Regions from separate parts of the Nocardioides jiangxiensis genome, predicted to be linked through region 2. Evidence: predicted binding sites of a transcription regulator. Region 2 holds the regulator's gene; the other holds the start of a gene.
What was found. Region 2 encodes LexA, which represses DNA repair genes until DNA is damaged. Its sites were predicted from a motif close to TCGAACANNTGTTCGA; they were not measured.
Positions count from the first base shown of each region.

Region 1: Q5722_RS14430 (HNH endonuclease signature motif containing protein) is a predicted target of LexA. The motif match lies at 3,775-3,790, and genes of this name have one in related genera.

Region 1 is NZ_JAUQTA010000002.1:620,189-627,731, forward strand. Features, by position in the region: gene Q5722_RS14410 (hypothetical protein) at 1-39, opposite strand, end outside; gene Q5722_RS14415 (helix-turn-helix transcriptional regulator) at 234-1,247, shown strand; gene Q5722_RS14420 (hypothetical protein) at 1,615-2,145, opposite strand; gene Q5722_RS14425 (cupin domain-containing protein) at 2,230-2,391, opposite strand; gene Q5722_RS14430 (HNH endonuclease signature motif containing protein) at 2,487-3,761, opposite strand; gene pgl (6-phosphogluconolactonase) at 3,878-4,597, opposite strand; gene pgi (glucose-6-phosphate isomerase) at 4,597-6,270, opposite strand; gene tal (transaldolase) at 6,267-7,367, opposite strand; gene tkt (transketolase) at 7,398-7,543, opposite strand, start outside.
Region 2 is NZ_JAUQTA010000001.1:918,388-925,930, reverse strand. Features, by position in the region: gene Q5722_RS04590 (M15 family metallopeptidase) at 13-918, opposite strand; gene lexA (transcriptional repressor LexA) at 931-1,650, opposite strand; gene Q5722_RS04580 (LysM peptidoglycan-binding domain-containing protein) at 1,891-2,250, opposite strand; gene Q5722_RS04575 (hypothetical protein) at 2,465-2,812, opposite strand; gene nrdR (transcriptional regulator NrdR) at 3,159-3,650, shown strand; gene Q5722_RS04565 (vitamin B12-dependent ribonucleotide reductase) at 3,820-6,702, shown strand; gene Q5722_RS04560 (esterase/lipase family protein) at 6,768-7,508, shown strand; gene Q5722_RS04555 (sensor histidine kinase) at 7,512-7,543, opposite strand, start outside.

The DNA.
Region 1 (7,543 bases), on a different contig from region 2:
CTCCGTCTTGGTGCCGGTGCCGCTGTCACCCGGGTGCATCGGACCGGCGATGTTGAAGGCCACTCCGCCGAGCGCGAGCAGTCCGAACTGGATTCGAGTCGATGTGTTCATACCGCAGAGTCCGGCTCGGGACCGCCCCTCCGCGGCGGGGACAACCCTCGAACGGCAGGTTCAGGGGAAACCCTGTACCCGTGTTCCGACCCGATCCCCGGCCGGAGCGGCAGACTGCTGGCATGCCCGACCAGCAGCCGCGTCACGCCGAAGCGGTCCTGACGCTGCTCGCCCTGTGCGCGACGATCGCGCTCGTGACGCTGGGTCTGCTGCGCGGTCTGTGGCTCTCCAACCTGCACAACGGGATCTTCGCGGTGACGGCGGGGTTCACCGCGGCACTCCTGCTCTCGCGCCGCCCCGGCCAGCCGCTCGCGCGGCTGCTTCTGGTGTGGGGCCTGGTCAGCGCCGTCATCTTCGCCGGCCGGCAGGTCGGGCTGGACTCCCGATCGGCCGGCGACGCCTGGTGGGGGTGGTTCGGGGTCTGGCCGGTGGCGATGGTGATCGGGCTGACGACCTGGATGATCATCGCGCTGCCCGAGGGCAACTTCCTGTCGCCGGCCTGGCGCCGCATCTGCCATGTCGGCATCGGCCTCACCGTCGTGCTCAGCGCCGTGTCGGCGCTCTGGCCGGTGGAGTACGCCGAGAACGCCGTCCGCACTCCGTTCCCGTTCACCCTGCCGGGTGGCGCCTTGGCAGCGGACGTGTGGCCGGCGATCTCGGTGCCGGTCTACATCGGCATCCAGGTGGTGTGGCTGCCCGCACTGGTCGTCCGGTGGCTCCAGTCCGACGCCGTGGTCCGGCGCCAGCTGATGGTCCTGGTCGCGGTGGTGGCCCTCGGGCTGGTCGCCCTGGCCGTCGGCCTCGCCGGCTTCCGCACCCCCACACCGGGCCTGCTGGCGCTCGCACCGCTGCCGGCGGTCCTCGGCTGGCTGATCTACCGCTACAGCTTCGCCCACGTCGTGGAGGTCGAACGCGCCGGCGGCCGCCTCGCCGAGCTGTCCCCACGGGAGAACGACGTGCTCGACCTCATGGCCCAGGGCCTGTCGAACACCGCGATCGCCGACCGGCTGTGCCTGAGCATCAAGACGGTGGAGCCGGCCATCAGCTCGATCTTCCGGAAGCTCGGGCTCGACGACGACCCCGAGAGCAACCGCCGGGTCATGGCCGTGGCCGAGTTCTGGAAACGGCAGGGTTGAGGCACCCGATCGCTGCGGCCGGCACCTGTTCGCGCCCGTCTACCTTCTCCGGGGCCGGAGCGACGTGCCCTGATCCGGGTCGTTCAGCGACCTGAACGGATCTGCCGATGGATGCCAACGTCGCATGCCCACGCCCGCCGAGCAAGACCGACTGCGTCCTCCCCATCGGACCCGAAAGTAGACCTGCCGAGTAGATCTTGAGCAACCTTGCGATTGCTCAATCTTCGTTGCATCTCGACACCTGTCGATTTGCACTGAGAATTGACGGCTCTCCCGCGGCGAACTTTCACGACTTGGGAGGCAATACGTCACCTGCTCAATGTGAGCGGATCTGCCGATGTGCGGTCGGATGCAGCAGCACTCGTTACTACGTGACGACCGCGTACCTGGCGCGCAGATCATCGACCTTCTGTCTGCCCTGATTGCTACCGATTGACCACCAGGAGAGGTCGTCGGACCCGGCACGGAACTTGCTATCCGGAGCACACACCAACGCCAGCTCCAGGTCCGGGTCCTGAGCCAGCCACCAGCTGGCCGATGCATCCCAGAGCATCAGGCGCCCGACTGCGCCGTGTACCTCCCACACCCATTCTTCGAGGGCTCGACCGTGAGCCAGGGCATGAACGGGGACCGTCACAGGGCGGACCGGGATCACGAAGAATCTACTCGTCTGCGTGCCATCCGGATCGGTCGTGGTCCATCCGTCGGCCGCTGGGTGGTCGTCGATCCGGAGCGAGAACACGGGCACTTGGCTGATCGTCAGCCACTCATGATCGTCCAACATCAGCGACCCGAGGGCGATCCCGGTTTCCCTTATCGTCACCCTGCAATCTGGTACTGCCTCAGGCCACCCGTCGCGCAGCGCGAACGGCAGGGCGTCGGGTTCGGCTCGTGGCACATACGAAGTGTAGGGAGCGGCCCGTCGCTGTGCCCGGTTCGACCGCACGCTCATGCCGCGTTGAGTTCGCAACTGCAGGGTCGCTCAGATCTGCACGGTCGCGATCAGCGCGTCCTCGAAGACCTCTGTCGCGTGGCCTGGTCCCGTGGTGTCCTCGACCAGGATCGCGTCGCCGGCCCTGAGGACTTCCGTCTGCCCGCTCCCGGCGAGCAGGAACATCCACTGCCGTGCGGGAGCGAAGTCCATGGTGGTGAACGTCAACGAGCAGCGCTCGTCGTGGGATCGGCCATCCGACACCGAGCCGTCGACGAGCGTCCCGCGGGCGGGCTGCGTCGGGGCCGTCAGAGGGTCTGGGTGCCACGTGGCGTGACGAGGAACCGGTGACCGGTGGGGGAGCGCCAGAGGTAATAACCGGGGTCCAGCATGGTGTAGCTCCAGCCGGCGTGGGTCTTGAGGCGGTGGTGCTGGCGACAACAGGGCGTGAGGTTGTCGGTGGAGGTCTGACCCGGCGGGCCAGCGTCGTCGTAGGGGGCGACGTGGTCGATGTCTGCCTGATGCCCCGGGTGGCTGCACCAGGGGAAGCGGCAGGTGCCGTCGCGCTCGGTGACATGGCGGCGGAGCCGGTCGGGAATCTCCCACTGGTCGACCCGGATGGTGTCGGTGGTGTCGATCACCGTGCGGACGCTGATGCGGACACCGGGACGCTGCAACCAGGCACGGAGGGCATCGAGGGTGATGAAGGCACCGTTGCCACCTGTGCCTTCGACGCGTGCGAGGCCGCCGCGGTCCGCGGCCAGGTCACGAGCATCGACGTGGACCTTGAGCTCGACACCGCCACCGGCGCGCGGTGAACGCTCGCCTGTGGCGAGGTCGAGGCAGAGGTCGTGGCGTGCCATCTCGCCGAGGGCCAGCGCACGTCGCGCGTCGAGGGGGAGCCCCGCTCCCGCGCCGCCGTCCGCGCCGAGGACAGTGGCACGGCGGGCGATGGCCCGCTCCAGGTCGGAGGCGTCGGCGTAGTCGAGCTCGCCCCACAGGTCGGCGGTGCCGTTGGTGGAGATCTGGCCGAGCCCGACCCTCACCTTCCGGCCGTCGGGACGGATCGGCCCGCCCTCAGGCTCGTAGCCCTCGACGAACCGGATGCGCGCCTCCTCGAGGAGCCTCTGCAGGGCGGCGTAGCCGATGCGGTGGGCGAACGCTGCGACGTGGTCGTCGACGTAGGCCGCGCCCTCGGGCGAGAGACCGTAGGTGAGGTGGGCGACCTGGCGGGCGCGCCAGACCTGCAGGCTGCCCGAGACGACGCGAGCCCAGACCTTCGGGAGCCGGTGACGGGTCTCGAGCGCGTCGCCGATGAGGGCCCGGCCGGCGTGGGTCGTCATGCCGAGGACCGCCGCGAGCTCGGCGACGCAGAACTCCGCGACCTCGGGTGTGCCCTCGCCGGCGAGCGGCATGGCCTTCTCGTCCCAGTCGGACCGCGCGGGTGCGACCGAGTCGACCGAGTGCTCGTCGGCCCACGTCGCGGCGGCCATGAAGAGATCGGCCTCCGCGCGGTCCGCGATGCGCCGCTGCTCACGCGCGAACGCGAGCAGGTCGGGCGCGAGGTCGGGGGACGTGGTCATGCCTCCATTGTGGTCGAACAGGTGTTCGAAGTCGACCCCAATTGTCCGACTGTGGAAAGGAGTTTCCGCAGGTCAGCAGCAGCGTGCCGGGTCGAGACGCGCCAGCGGCGTCGATCTCAGAGGAGCGCCGCTGCGTCCTCGTCGAGCCACCAGATCGTGGCCTCGGCACCGCGTGGAGCGACAGCGGGAACCTCGACGGGATCGACGGACCCTCCGGTCGGCGCGAGCGCTGCGCGGACCGCCTCGGCCTTGCCGGTGCCGGACGCCACGAGCCAGACGAGCGACGACCGGGACAGGCGCGCCGGGGTCATCGACAGGCGCAGCGCCGGCGGCTTGGGGGAGTCGACGACGGCGACTGCGTCGAGCGTCGACAGGACGTCGTCCTCGCGGCCGGGGAAGAGGGAGCAGGTGTGCCCGTCCGGGCCCATGCCGAGCATGACGACGTCGAAGTCGCCGGCAGGGAAGTCCTGTGCGTAGGTCGCAGCCGCGTCCTGCACCGGCTGGCCGGAGTCGGTCGCAGGCGGGACGTGCACCAGGTCGGGCGACGCGCCCAGCGGTGTCAGGAGGTCGCGCTGCGCGGCCAGGCAGTTGCGGTCGGGGCTCCACGAGTCGACGTACCGCTCGTCGCCCCACCAGAACTCCACGCGCGACCAGTCGACGTCGCCCGGAGCCGCAGCGACCACGCGGTGCAGCTCCTCGATGATCGAGCCGCCCGCGAGGACGACCCGCGGCGTACGACCCTCGGCCTGGATGGCGGCGAGCCGCTCCGTCAGGGCCGCGGCCACCGTCTCGGTCAGGCGCGCGGCGTCGGGGGAGACCTCGACGGAGATCGTCATCACTCGCCCCGGTGTCGGTGGTAGTAGTCGATCAGGGCCTGCGTCGAGGCGTCCTGCTTCTCCAGCGCCTCCGTGTCGTCGCCGAGCGCGGGGATGATCTGCTGCGCGAGCTGCTTGCCGAGCTCCACGCCCCACTGGTCGAAGCTGTCGATGCCCCACACCGCGCCCTGCGTGAACGTGATGTGCTCGTAGAGGGCGACCAGTTGGCCCAGCACGGACGGCGTGAGGTCCGGCGCCATGATCGACGTCGTCGGACGGTTGCCCGGGAAGACGCGCGCGGCGACGATCCGCTCCGGCGTGCCCTCGGCCCGCACCTCGCCCGCGGTCTTGCCGAAGGCGAGTGCCTGGGTCTGCGCGAAGAAGTTCGCCAGGAAGAGCTCGTGCACGTCCTGCTCGCCGTCGACGAGCGGGTACGCCGGGTTGGCGAACGCGATGAAGTCGGCCGGCACGAGGTCCGTGCCCTGGTGGATCAGCTGGTAGAAGGCGTGCTGTCCGTTGGTGCCGGGCTCGCCCCAGAAGACCTCGCCCGTGTCGGAGGTGACCGGCGAACCGTCCCAGCGGACCGACTTGCCGTTGGACTCCATCGTCAGCTGCTGCAGGTACGCCGGGAAGCGGTGCAGCAGCTGCGAGTAGGGCAGCACGGCGTGGGTGCCGGCGCCGAGGAAGTTCCGGTACCAGATGTTCAGCAGGCCCATGAGGGCCGGGACGTTGCGCTCGATCGGCGTGGAGCGGAAGTGCTCGTCCATGGCGTGCATGCCGCCCAGGAAGTCGGCGAAGTGGTCGTGGCCGATGGCGATCGCCAGGGACGTGCCGATGGTCGAGTCCACGGAGTAGCGCCCGCCGACCCAGTCCCAGAAGCCGAAGGCGTTGGCCGGGTCGATGCCGAACTCCTCGACCTTGTCCTTCGCCGTCGAGACCGCGACGAAGTGCCGCGACACGGCGTTCTTGTCGTCGATCCGCATGAGCCCGCGGGCACGCAGGTTCGACAGCAGCCACTCACGGCACAGGCGCGCGTTGGTCAGCGTCTCGAGGGTGGTGAAGGTCTTGCTCGACACGATGAAGAGGGTCGACGCCGGGTCGAGGTCGGCCAGCTTGCGCGCAGCGTCGGTCGGGTCGATGTTGCTGATGAACCGGACCTCGAGGTCGTGGTGGCGGTAGGGCGCGAGCGCCTCGTACGCCATGAGCGGGCCCAGGTCCGAGCCGCCGATGCCGATGTTGACGACCGTGCGGATCCGGCGGCCGGTGACGCCCTTCCACTCGCCGGAGCGCACCTCGGTGGCGAAGCGGTACATGTGCTCGAGGGCGGCGTGGACGTCCTCGACGATGTTCTTGCCGTCGACCATCACCGTGGCGTCGGCGGGTGCGCGCAGGGCGGTGTGCAGCACCGCGCGGTTCTCGGTGACGTTGATCCGCTCGCCGTTGAACATCGCGTCGCGGCGCTCGGCGAGCCCGACCTGGTCGGCCAGGTCCAGCAGCGTCTGGGCGATCTCGGGCGTGACCAGGCTCTTCGACAGGTCGACGTGGAGGTCGGCGGCGTCGAACGTCATCCGCTCGACGCGACCGGCGTCGGCTGCGAACCAGCCGCGGAGGTCGGGCTGGAACGACGTCGCGTGCTGGCTGAGCTCCTGCCACGCGGTCGTCTTGGTGGCGTCGACCGGCGGCTGCTTGCTCACGGGGCGACCGCCGCCAGCTGCGTCGTGACGGTGTCGACGAGCTCGGCCCACGACACGTCGAACTTCTCGACGCCCTCGCGCTCGAGCACCTCCAGGACGTCGTCGAAGTCGACGCCGAGGGCCGCCAGGGCTGCGAACACCTCGGCCGCCTCGGCGCCACGACCCGTGACCGTGTCGCCGGTGACCTCGCCGTGGTCGGCGAAGGCCTGCATGGTCTTCTCCGGCATGGTGTTGACGCAGCCGTCGACCACGAGCTCGCTGACGTAGAGCGTGTCCGGGTACGCCGGGTCCTTCACGCCGGTGGAGGCCCACAGGGGACGCTGCACGTTGGCGCCGGCCAGCGCCGCGAACCGCTCGCTGCCGAAGACCTCCTGGTACGCGGCGTACGCGGCCCAGGCGTTGGCCAGGGCGGCCTTGCCCTTGAGGGCAGCGGCCTCCTCGGTGCCGATGGCGTCGAGGCGCTTGTCGACCTCGGAGTCGACGCGCGAGACGAAGAACGACGCGACCGAGTGGATCGAGGAGATGTCGACGCCGTCGGCGACGGCCCGCTCGAGTCCGGTCAGGTAGGCGTCCATGACCTCGCGGTAGCGCTCGTTGCTGAAGATCAGGGTCACGTTGACGCTGATGCCGGCCGCGATCGCCGCGGTGATCGCCGGGAGGCCGGGCTTGGTAGCGGGGATCTTGATCATCACGTTCGGCCGGCTCACGGCCTGCCAGAGCTCGCGTGCCTGGGTGATGGTGCCGTCGGTGTCCATCGCCAGGCCCGGCTCGACCTCGATCGAGACGCGGCCGTCGAACGGGTCCTCGTCGTAGACGGGACGCAGGACGTCGCAGGCGTTGCGCACGTCCTCCGTCGTCAGCGCGAGGATCGCGTCGGCGGCGGTGCCGCCCTGGGCGGCGACCTCGCGCAGCTGCGCGTCGTAGCGCTCGCCCTTGGCCAGGGCGGTCGCGAAGATCGTCGGGTTGGTGGTCACGCCGACGACCGACGAGGTGGCGACGAGTTCGGCGAGGTTGCCGGTCTCGAGACGCTCCCGGGAGAGGTCGTCGAGCCAGATGGAGACACCGGCTGCGGAGAGTGCTTCGAGTCGTGCGGACATGAGTCTTGCTCCTCGTGTAGCGGGTCTGGGTCAGGCCGTGGCGGCGATGCTGTCCTCGGCGGCGCGGACGACCGCGTCCGCCGTGATGCCGTACTCCGCGAACATGCGCTCGGCCGACGCCGACGCACCGAAGGTCTCGATCGACACGATCCGGCCGGCGTCGCCGACCAGCTCGC
Region 2 (7,543 bases):
AGGTAGTAATAGTCATCGGTTGTGGAGGCTGAAGTGGTGCCGGTCCTTCAGCGTGTGCCAGTCGCCACCCCACTCCCACCCGATCCGGGCGAACGCGGCGATCGCCCCAGGCGTCAGCATCCCCGGCCGGAGCGGGTCCCGGTCGACGTAGGAGCCGGCCAGCTCGGGCAGGACGAGGTCGCCCTTCGTGTAGGGGTTCTGGAAGGGGTTCACGTCCACGGCCAGGCCGTAGGCGTGCTCACTGAACCGGCTCGACCCGACCGCCGGACGGCAGACGAAGGCACTGGTGTCGTTGCCGTCGCCGTACGGCGGGGCGTCGAGCTCGGCCCGCGTGGTCACCCGCATCTCCTCGAGCGGGAAGCGCTGCCGCCACAGCTCCCGGAACACCGATGCCACCGGCGCCGCCACCGACCGGTTGAGCAGGAGCTCCCCGGTGTGGCGGGCGCCGTCGAAGCCCCGGAAGGTCAGGCGGACCCAGGCCAGGTCCTCCTTGCCGACGGGGCACCCGGGCTGCCACGTCGAGCGGGCGATGACGTCGGCCGGCGCGGGCGCGACGATGCGCGCGGCGAAGCCGGAGCCGGGCAGCTCGGCCACGGTGTCGGGCAGCGTGAAGCGTCGCTCGCGCAGCTCCTTCGGTGTCGTCCGGACCATGCCGTAGCCGTCGGCGCGGAGGGGGAGGGGGCGGGTGCCGAGCCAGGTGGGCGGCACGGTGCCGGGCAGGGGCGCGTTGATGGATGACGCCGCAGCCGCCGCCGACGAGGCGAGGGCGTCGAGGTCGGAGCTGGCCGAGGCCGTCGAGCTGGGCGTCGACGCGTGCGTGGTGAGGCCAGGGGTGGCGTCGTCGCGTGGTGCACATGCCACTGCCCCCGCCAGGACCGAGGTCGCGACGAGGGCAGTGAGGAAGCGTCGGGGCGTCACGGCCCCAGCGTGTCAGACGCGGCGCAGGACCGCGGTGACGATGCCGAGGATCGACGCGTGCGTGCCGTCGATCGGGTCGTAGGCGTCGTTGTGCGGCATCAGCCAGACCTGGCCGTCCTTCTTCTTGAAGGTCTTGACCGTGGCCTCGCCGTCGAGGAGCGCGGCGACCATGTCGCCGTTGGTGGCGGTGGGCTGCTGGCGGATCACGACGTAGTCGCCGGAGCAGATGGCGGCGTCGATCATCGAGTCACCGGAGACCTCGAGCAGGAAGAGCGTGCCGTCGCCGACCAGGCTCTTCGGCAGCGGGAACACGTCCTCCACGCGCTCCTCCGCCAGGATCGGGCCGCCGGCGGCGATGCGCCCCACGACCGGCACGTAGGTCGCGGCCGGCACCGAGTCGCCGATGCCGGTCTCGTCGTAGGAGACCTCCTCGGCCGCGCCGATCGAACGCCGGGCAGCGAGCACCTCGGGCAGGAAGACCTCGATGGCACGCGGCCGGTTGGGGTCGCGCTTGAGGAACCCCTTCTGCTCCAGCACCTTGAGCTGGTGTGACACCGAGCTGGATGACGTCAGGCCGACCGCGTCGCCGATCTCGCGCATCGAGGGCGGGTAGCCGCGCGCCTCGAGGGCGTCGCGGATGACGTTGAGGATGCGCTGCTGCCGCGGCGTCAGGCCGGTCGCGTCAGCAGGACCGTCGGGGAGCTCGGTGACCTTGCGAGGAGGAGTCGCCATCGTCTGCGCCTTACGTCGTGGAGGGCTGGTCGGTATGGGTCCAACGTAGTCGTGATCACGCACGGCTTCAAACATGTGTTCGAACCGCGTGTCGCCCCGACGTGGGCTGAAATGTGAGGCGGGGCGGGTGCTGCCTTCCCTTGCAGCGCCCGCCCCGCGTCTTCCCCATCCCGCGCGCCGGGGTCGAGGCGACGCGCGGGAACCTGGGCGGCCACCCACCAGTGGTGGCCGCAGTCTGTGTCAGTCGACCGGGATGTAGAGCTCCTGGCCGGCGTAGAGCATCGCGCCATCGAGGGCGTTGAGCTTCTCGATGGCGTCGACGGTGGCGCGGACGTCGCCGTCGCTGTGCGCCGACGCGATGTCCCAGAGGGTCTGCCCCGGGGCCACGACGATGCGCTCGGTCGCGGTCGGCGAGCCGCCCGCGTCGGTCGAGGCGCTCGAGCCGCCCATGATCACGAAGGCGAGCGCGAAGACGACGAGCACGGCGCCCATGAAGACGACGAGGCGGCCACGGCGGGTCAGCCGGAGCTGGCCTGCGGGTGCCGGCCCGGTGCGGGCGGGACGGATCTCGAACGTGGGGGCGAAGCTGATCGTGCTCATCGGGGACCTCCGGGGAAGAGTCGGTCGGGGTGACGAGCGAATGTCTAGTCAGGGCCCCCGACACAACCGGGGGAACGGCTCCGGTCGGGAGATCGATCAGACGTTCGATCGAACACGTGATCGAAGTTAGATCATGTGTTCGAATGACGCAAGGCTCTGTTCGAAAAAAGATTCGAGGCCTGCGTCACGTGCTCGGCGCGGCCGGCCGGTCGGATCAGCGCGCGGCGCGACGTCCGCCGGCGGGCCGCGCAGGGGCGTCGGGGGAGCCGGCGGGTGGGGCGAGGATGCCCAGCACCGTCAGCAGCCGGACGCCGAGCATGAGGCCGGCGAAGAGACAGGAGGCCGCGCCGATGCAGGCGAGCAGCAGGAAGAACCACGCGGCGCCGTTGCCGCCGCGAGCGGTCGCGCCGAAGTCGATGGCGGCCCACACGAGGTAGCCCCAGGCGACGACGCACAGGGTGACGGCCACGGCGTACTTCGCGACGCGCGTGTCGAGCGAGCGGCGGGGGCGAGCCCGGCGGGAAGCCTTGCGGCTGCCTGCGTGCTTCGACCCGTTCGTCACGCGGGGATTCTGTCACGGCAGGGCGTTCCGCATGACCAACAATCGACGACACGCCCGACACGCCGAGCTGCGATTTCGGCGCCGGAAACCGGCTCTTCCGTGCTGACCTGCGCTTTTGCGACCTGGACCACATCCGACACGCCGATCGCGTCGCCCGTGGCGACGAGGCGGCTTGCGGCGCTGGTGGTCGCGACGTACGGTTACCACTACATCTAGTAGTTACACCGTTGTGGTTCTCCACATGTAGTCAACAGGTGTGACCGGCGCCATCAACAGCCAGGGCGCCTTTATCCACAGCAATCCACAGGCGCCAGGCGCGAAGACGACGGACGAGGGGAGCCGAGCGATGCACTGTCCACACTGCCGCAACACCGACACCCGCGTGCTCGACTCCCGAGTCGCTGACGACGGCGCCGCGATCCGCCGCCGCCGGGTCTGCCCCGCCTGCGACCGCCGCTTCTCGACGGTCGAGCAGATGCAGCTCATGGTCAGCAAGCGCTCCGGCGCGACCGAGCCGTTCAACCGCGACAAGGCGATCAGCGGTGTCCGGAAGGCCTGCAAGGGCCGTCCGGTCACCGAGGACCAGCTCGCCCGCCTGGGCCACGACGTCGAGGACGCGCTGCGCTGCAGCGGCCAGGCGGAGTTCCCGGCGCACGAGGTCGGCCTCGCGATCCTGGGCCCGCTACGGGCGCTCGACGAGGTGGCCTACCTCCGGTTCGCGAGCGTCTACCGCGCGTTCGAGTCCGCCGAGGACTTCGCCAAGGAGATCGACGCCCTCCGTCTGGAGAGGGCGGCCGCTGATCCGGCGTTCGAGAAGGACCTCACCCCGAGCGGGTGACACAGACCGGCCCGGCATCGAGTGGGGAAGCTTGTTGCCGGGCCTCCAGACGACGCAGCACCAGCACCACCAGCAGCACCAGCACCACCAGCAGTACGCAGCAGCACCAGCAGTACGCAGCAGCAGCCAAGAAGCATCACGCCGGCAGATCATGGGAAATGGAGAGACGATGACCGAGACGGTTTCCGCCGCACAGCAGGCAACCGGGAAGGGCCTGAAGATGGAGCGCGTCTTCAGCACCGAGGGTGTGCACCCCTACGACGCGATCAACTGGGAGCGTCGCGACGTCGTCCAGACCAACTGGAAGACCGGCGAGACCGTGTTCGAGCAGCGTGGCGTGGAGTTCCCGGACTTCTGGTCCGTCAACGCCTCGACGATCGTCACCACGAAGTACTTCCGCGGTGCCGTCGGCGCCGACAACCGCGAGCAGAGCCTCAAGCAGCTCATCGACCGCGTCGTCAGCAAGTACGTCGCCGCCGGCCGCGACTTCCACTACTTCGCCTCCGAGGCCGACGTGAAGGTCTTCGAGGAGGAGCTGACCTGGCTGCTGGTCAACCAGTACTTCTCCTTCAACTCCCCGGTCTGGTTCAACGTCGGCACGACCGCTCCGCAGCAGGTCTCCGCGTGCTTCATCCTCTCCGTTGACGACTCGATGGACTCGATCCTCAACTGGTACAAGGAGGAGGGCTTCATCTTCAAGGGCGGCTCCGGCGCCGGCCTCAACCTCTCCCGCATCCGCTCCTCCAAGGAGCTGCTGAAGTCCGGCGGCACCGCCTCCGGCCCGGTCTCCTTCATGCGTGGCGCCGACGCGTCTGCCGGCACCATCAAGTCGGGCGGCGCCACGCGTCGTGCGGCCAAGATGGTCGTCCTCGACGTCGACCACCCGGACATCGAGGAGTTCGTCGAGACGAAGTGGCGCGAGGAGGACAAGATCCGCGCGCTGCGCGACGCCGGCTTCGACATGGACCTCGGCGGCAAGGACATCACCTCGGTCCAGTACCAGAACGCCAACAACTCGGTCCGCGTGTCCGACGAGTTCATGCGCGCCGTGGAGGAGGGCAAGGAGTTCGGTCTCCGCTCGCGCTCCACCGGCGAGGTCATCGAGACCGTCGACGCCCGCGCCCTGTGGCGCAAGATCGCCGAGGCCGCGTGGGCCTGTGCCGACCCGGGCATCCAGTACGACGACACGATCAACGACTGGCACACCAACCCCGAGACCGGCCGCATCACCGCGTCCAACCCGTGCTCGGAGTACATGTCGCTCGACAACTCCTCGTGCAACCTGGCGTCGCTCAACCTGCTGAAGTTCCTCAAGGACGACGACACCTTCGACGGCGAGCGCTTCGCGAAGGCCGTCGAGGTGATCATCACCGCGATGGACATCTCCATCTGCTTCGCCGACTTCCCGACCGAGGCGATCGGCAAGACCACGGTCGACTACCGCCAGCTCGGCATCGGCTACGCCAACCTCGGCGCGCTGCTCATGGCGATGGGCCTCGGCTACGACTCCGAGGGCGGTCGCTCCATGGCGGCGACGATCACGTCGCTCATGACCGGCACGTCGTACCGCCGCTCGGCGGAGCTCGCTGCGATCGTCGGCCCGTACAACGGCTACGCCCGCAACGCCGAGGCGCACCAGCGCGTCATGCGCAAGCACCAGGCGGCCAACGACCAGGTCCGCACGCTGCACATCGCCGACGCCGAGGTCCACAAGCTCGCGACGGCCGAGTGGCAGAAGGTCGTCGACCTGGGCAAGACCAACGGCTTCCGCAACGCGCAGGCCTCGGTGCTCGCGCCGACCGGCACCATCGGCTTCATGATGGACTGCGACACGACCGGCATCGAGCCGGACTTCTCGCTGGTCAAGTTCAAGAAGCTCGTCGGCGGCGGCTCGCTCCAGATCGTCAACCAGACGATCCCGCGGGCGCTGAAGAAGCTCGGCTACAACGAGGAGACCGTCGAGGCGATCGTCGAGTACATCGCCGAGCACGGCCACGTCATCGACGCCCCGGGCCTCAAGACCGAGCACTACGAGGTGTTCGACACCGCGATGGGTGCCCGCGCCCTGAAGCCGATGGGCCACGTGAGGATGATGGCGGCCTGCCAGCCGTTCCTCTCCGGCGCGATCTCGAAGACGGTCAACCTGCCGGAGTCGGCGACCGTCGAGGAGATCGAGGACGTCTACATGGAGTCCTGGAAGCTCGGCCTCAAGGCGACCGCCGTCTACCGCGACAACTGCAAGGTCGGCCAGCCGCTGGCCGACGGTGGCGGCAAGGCCAAGAAGGACGCCGCCGACAAGGCTGCGGCTGACGCCGACGCCCAGGTCGTCGAGAAGGTCGTGGAGAAGGTCGTCTACGCCCCGACCCGCAAGCGCCTCCCGAAGTCGCGCGTCTCGCGAACCACGTCGTTCACCGTCGGTGGTGCCGAGGGCTACATGACCTCGGGTGCCCACGAGGACGGCTCGCTCGGCGAGGTCTTCCTCAAGCTCGGCAAGCAGGGCTCGACCCTGGCCGGTGTCATGGACGCCTTCTCGATCGCCACCTCGATCGGCCTGCAGTACGGCGTGCCGCTCGAGACCTACGTCGCGAAGTTCACCAACCTCCGCTTCGAGCCGGCCGGCCTGACCGACGACGCCGACGTCCGCATGGCGCAGTCGATCATGGACTACATCTTCCGCCGCCTGGCCCTGGACTACCTCGACTTCGACGCCCGCTCCGCCCTGGGCATCTACTCGGCCGAGGAGCGCCAGCGCCACCTCGAGACCGGCTCCTACGAGCCGCTCGAGATCTCCGAGGCGGACTCCCTCAAGACCGTCGAGCAGCCGGCCATCGCCGACCGCCCCGCCGTCGTCGAGAAGGAGACCGTGGTCGAGGCTGAGGTCGTCGAGCCCGCTGCTCCGGAGCGCGCTGCGAAGACCTCCGCCGAGCTGCTGGAGATCATCACCGGCACCGCCGTCGACTCGCCGCTCTGCTTCACGTGTGGCACGAAGATGCGCCCCGCTGGCTCGTGCTACGTCTGCGAGGGTTGCGGCAGCACCTCCGGCTGCAGCTGACGTACGTCGAGGCGCGCGGTGCTCCTGTGAGGGAGCGCCGCGCGCCTCCGCGCATTGTCGGTCCGATGCCGTTCCACACCTTCGGCGACATCCAGACGGCGGCGGAGTACATCGTCTACGCGATCCGCACGATGTACGCGCAGACCGGTCGCAAGGTGACGATCCTCGGCCACTCGCAGGGCGGGATGAGCGGTCGCTGGGCGCTGCGGTTCTGGCCCGACGTGCGCACCAAGGTGGCAGAGGTCATCGGCATGGCGCCGTCCAACCACGGCACCAGGGCGCTGCCCGTCTGCGGCGTCGCCAGCCTCACCACGTGTACGCCGGCGGTGTTGCAGCAGCAGGCCGACTCGACGTTCATCAAGGCGCTCAACTCGGGCGCGGAGACCTTCGCGGGCATCGACTACACGAACATCTACACCCGGCTCGACGAGGTCGTGATGCCCTACGCGTCGGGCGGCCTGACCACCGGCGCCGGACGCATCGCCAACATCGAGGTGCACTCGGTCTGCGCGGGCGACCCCTACGAGCACGTCATGATGGGCACGGTGTCGCCCGCCGTCTACGGCATCGTCATGGACGCGCTCGACCACAGCGGACCGGCCGTCGCGACCCGCGTCGACAGGAGCGTGTGCAAGCGGCTCTACATGCCGGGCATCAACCCGCTGGACGTGGTGTCGTTCGCGCCGCTGCTCACCGGCATCCCGTCGCTGGTCACCACGCCGGTGCCGCTGATGACGCTCTCGGGTGCGCCGATGCTGAAGGCGGAGCCGAAGCTCCGCTGCTACGCGTACGCCGCAGGCTGCTGACGCCTACGCGCCCGGCGGAGGCGTCAGCTCGTCCA